Regions from separate parts of the Variovorax endophyticus genome, predicted to be linked through region 2. Evidence: riboswitches for the same ligand, from Rfam matches in the RefSeq annotation. Region 2 holds a riboswitch; the other holds the start of a gene.
The links. Region 2 has a riboswitch for thiamine pyrophosphate ahead of KV106_RS27190 (purine-cytosine permease family protein). Riboswitches for the same ligand answer to the same signal wherever they lie in the genome.
Positions count from the first base shown of each region.

Region 1: it holds a riboswitch for thiamine pyrophosphate, as region 2 does, so the genes downstream of both, thiC (phosphomethylpyrimidine synthase ThiC) here and KV106_RS27190 (purine-cytosine permease family protein) in region 2, are expected to answer to the same signal.

Region 1 is NZ_JAHUTH010000048.1:542-2,735, forward strand. It holds gene thiC (phosphomethylpyrimidine synthase ThiC) at 1-1,451, opposite strand, end outside; TPP riboswitch at 1,543-1,648, opposite strand; gene KV106_RS37695 (YchJ family protein) at 1,701-2,147, opposite strand.
Region 2 is NZ_JAHUTH010000024.1:14,180-16,373, forward strand. It holds gene KV106_RS27185 (adenylate/guanylate cyclase domain-containing protein) at 1-938, opposite strand, end outside; TPP riboswitch at 1,103-1,205, shown strand; gene KV106_RS27190 (purine-cytosine permease family protein) at 1,282-2,194, shown strand, end outside.

The DNA of each region.
Region 1 (2,194 bases), on a different contig from region 2:
TAGCACAGCATCGCCGTGCCGGCCCAGCCGATCATCGCCGCGCCGATCGCGCTCGCGATGTGGTCGTAGCCCGGCGCGATGTCGATCGTCAGCGGGCCCAGCGTGTAGAACGGCGCCTCGTGGCAGTGCTTGAGCTGCTCGTCCATGTTCGACTGGATCATGTGCATCGGCACATGGCCCGGGCCTTCGATCATGGTCTGCACGTCGTGCTTCCAGGCGATCTGCGTGAGCTCGCCGAGGGTGCGCAGCTCGGCGAACTGCGCCTCGTCGTTGGCATCGGCGCCGCTGCCGGGGCGCAGGCCGTCGCCGAGCGAGAAGCTCACGTCGTAGGCCTTCATGATGTCGCAGATGTCCTCGAAGTGCGTGTAGAGGAAGCTCTCCTTGTGGTGCGCGATGCACCACTTCGCCATGATCGAGCCGCCGCGCGAGACGATGCCGGTCATGCGGTCGGCCGTCAGGTGGATGAACGGCAGCCGCAGCCCGGCGTGGATGGTGAAGTAGTCGACGCCCTGCTCGGCCTGCTCGATCAGCGTGTCGCGGTAGATCTCCCAGGTCAGGTCCTCGGCCACGCCGCCCACCTTCTCGAGCGCCTGGTAGATCGGCACGGTGCCGATGGGCACCGGGCTGTTGCGCACGATCCAGTCGCGCGTGGTGTGGATGTTCTTGCCGGTCGACAGGTCCATCACGTTGTCGGCGCCCCAGCGGATCGCCCACACCAGCTTCTCCACTTCCTCCTCGATGCTCGAGGTGACGGCCGAGTTGCCGATGTTGGCGTTGATCTTCACCTTGAAGTTGCGCCCGATCGCCATCGGCTCCACCTCGGGGTGGTTGATGTTGGCGGGAATGATCGCGCGGCCGCGCGCCACCTCGTCGCGCACGAACTCGGGCGTGATGATGCGCGGGATGCTCGCGCCCATCGGGTTGCCGGCCACGCGCCTGGCGCGCTCCTCGTTGGCGAGGTACTCGGCCATCCACTCGCGCTTGCCGTTCTCGCGCAGCGCCACGTACTCCATCTCGGGCGTGACGATGCCGCGGCGCGCGTAGTGCATCTGCGTGACGTTGGCGCCCGACTTCGCGCGGCGCGGCGTGCGCTGCAGCGCCGAGGCGCCGGCGCGCAGCTCAGCCAGGCGCTGGGCATCGCGGTCCTCGTTCTTGGCGCCGTCGTCGAGCGCATGGTGCACGCGCCCCTCGTAGCTCTCGGTGTCGCCGCGCTCGGCGATCCAGGCACCGCGCACGTCGGGCAGGCCGCGGCGCACGTCGATCTCGACCTTCGGGTCGGTGTAGGGACCCGAGGTGTCGTAGAGCGACACGGTCTCGCCGTTGGTGAGCTTCACGTCGCGCACCGGCACGAACAGGTCGGGCCGGCTGCCGGGGATGACGCACTTGTGCGACGCGGGGAAGGGCTCGCGCGTGAGCGAGAGCAGGGAGGTGAACTTGTCGGGGGCATTCATGCGGGGCACTCCTTGTGGATGGAAAGGGTGCTCCGCAATCGCTCGGTGGGCTGTGGGCGCCATCCCGGGTGGGGAGGGACGACGGACCGAAGCCAGGGAGTGCAGCTCTTCTTACGCCGGTATGACCCGGATCAAGTTCGCGGGTCGGCAGCTTTGCCATCTCAGCACGCCACATGCGTGCACCCCGGAGCGGGGCCGATTGTGCGAGCGCCGGCGTTCGCCGTCAACCGCCCGCGTCAATGCGGGGTATCAGGCCCGGGCTTGCAGGTCGCCGTCGACGTAATACCAGCGCGACAGGCCCGCGGCGTCGGACTCGCGCACGAAGCGGCTGCGCTCGTGCAGCCGCGAGGCCGTGCCCGAGGCGCCGCGCTGGCGCGCGACGAACTCGACCTCGGCATGGTCGGCATCGCTCATCGAGCGGCCGCGCACGTCGAGCCCGAGCCAGCGCACGCCGGGCTCGAAGTCGAGCGAGGCCGGCCGCGTGCTCGCGTGCCAGGTGCCGAGCAGGTACTCGGCACGCTCGCGCACGAAGGCCGTATAGCGCGAACGCATCAGCGATTCGGCATCGGGGGCGGGGGTGTGCTCGAAGTCGTCGAGGTAGCGGCCGCAGCACATCGCGTAGGCGATGGGCTTGTCGCGGCGGTCGGTGCGGCCGCAGGGGCAGGGTGCGGTGGAGGGATCGGGAACGCTGGGCATGGAGGCCCCTATTGGAACACCGCGCGGGCCGGGCCCTCCAGAGGGCA
Region 2 (2,194 bases):
CCCGTGGGGCCGATGCGCGAGGACTCGACCCGGTAGCGCTCGCCCGCATGGGTGACCACGAAGCTCTCGTCCTCGACGTTCTCCGAGATGCCGTGCGCCAGCATGTGGGCATGCACCGCGCCGAGCACGCCGCCCTCGGGCAGGCGCAGTTCGCGCACCGGATCGGGATGGTCGCTGCGCGCCAGCACATGGTGGTCGTCGCTCAGCAGCACGCTCTGGCCCGGGCCGCGGCTGCCGAACTGGCGCACCAGCGTCGACAGGTGGCCCAGCGACAGGTGGCCGACCACCACCAGCGACTGCAGGTGCCGCCCTTCCCCGTCGAGCCGCTCGGCCGGCTGGGCGTAGCTCACGCCGAGCTCCTCGCCGTCGTCGAAACGGAACGGCGGCGTCCACACCGGCGCCTTCCGTGCCAGCGCCTCGCGGTACCAGGCGCGCTCGGTGGCGTCGTGGTCGCTGCGGAAGGATTCGATGCGCGTGGTCGCGAAGCGCTGGCGCGGATCGCCGCCCTCGATGTCGACCGAGCGCTTGTATGCCCAGGTCTCGGTGCTGAAGGCCGGATCGCGCACCACCTGGCGGATCGCCGACACCGGGTAGCGCTCGGCCATCAGCAGATGACCGTCGTCGCTGGCCACGCCGAGGCTGTCGAGCTCGGTCGCTTCCTCGAGCAGGGTCCACAGCATCTCGGCACTGCGCTCGCCGTCCTCGCCCAGCGGATGCAGGCTCGGCGAATCGCCGACGGCATGCACCACCGCCTGGGTCTTGGCGAGGAAGGCCAGCACGTTGTCCTCGACGCGGTCATGGCTCACCTTGTGCGCCGACTCGCCGACGCGCGACACCAGCCGCTGCGCGCCCCAGTAGCCGAGCGCCACCAGCAGCAGCGACTGGACCAGCGCGACGGCGCAGACGATGGTGCCGACGTCGACCCGGAAGCGCCTCATGCGCGTGGCGGCCGAGGCTTTGGCGGCGGAATCCGTGGAGCCCGGGGGCGGCGTTGCTTCTGTCATGCATTCCCTTTCGGCGCGTTCGGAGCGCCTGCATTTGTTGTGGCGCGGATTGTCTTCGGCCGCGCGCATAGCCCCCACGGCCCGGCGGGACTAAAATGGCGCTTCGCTAGGGGTGTTGGGTCGGCTTGCCGACCCGGCTGAGAAAGTCCCTTTGAACCTGATTGAGGTAATCCTCGCGCAGGGAAGCTGGTCCGGCGGCCTGTCACGTTCTCTCGCGTGCCAGCCGCGCCGCTGGAGCCTCGCCCACCTGCCAAACCTTTTGCCCGGAGCAAAACGGATGGCACACGACGACACATCGAATCCTCTCGCCAACGAGGCGCTGACGCCGCTGCCGGCGTCGCAGCGCGTCTTCCGCTGGCACGACCATGCCTCGCTCTGGTTCAGCCTGGGCGTGGGCCTGCTGGTGATGCAGATCGGCGCCTACCTGGTGCCGGCGGTGGGCACGCGCGACGCGGCGATCGCGATCGCGCTGGGTTCCTGCCTCGGCGCCGCGCTGCTGGCCTGGACCGCGCGCCTGGGCTGCGAGAGCGGCCTGGCCAGCGCGGGCCTGATGCATGCCACCTACGGCAGCGCCTTCGCGCGGCTGCCGGTGCTGCTCAACATCGTGCAGCTGGTGGGCTGGACCACCTTCGAGCTGGTGATCATGCGCGAGGGCACGCAGGCCATCGGCCAGTCGGTGGCCGGGCCGTGGCTGGGCAGCGCCTGGGGCGGCGTGGCGGCCACGCTGCTGTGGGGCGCGGTGCTGCTGGCGCTGCTCGCGGGCTCGATGGTGAAGCTGGTGCGGCGCTTCGTGAGCCGCTTCGGGCTGCCACTGGTGGTGCTGTCGCTGCTGTGGCTCAGCTGGCAGTTCGCAACCCAGTTGCATGCCAAGGGCTTCGACGCCTTCTGGTCGCGCCCGGGCGACGGCAGCATGGGCATGTTCGGCGCCCTCGACCTCGTGATCGCGATGCCGGTGTCGTGGCTGCCACTGGTGGCCGACTATGCGCGGCACGGCAAGCGCAGCGCGGGCGGGCTGGGCAGTGCCTTCAGCGGCACCTGGATCGGCTATGCGCTGGCCAACATCTGGTGCTATGCGCTGGGCGTGATGGTGGTCAGCGTGGCCGAGCCCGGCACCAGCCTGGTCACGGCGCTGCTGCTGGCGCAGGGCGGGCTGGTGGCGCTGGGCCTGATCCTGATCGACGAGCTCGACA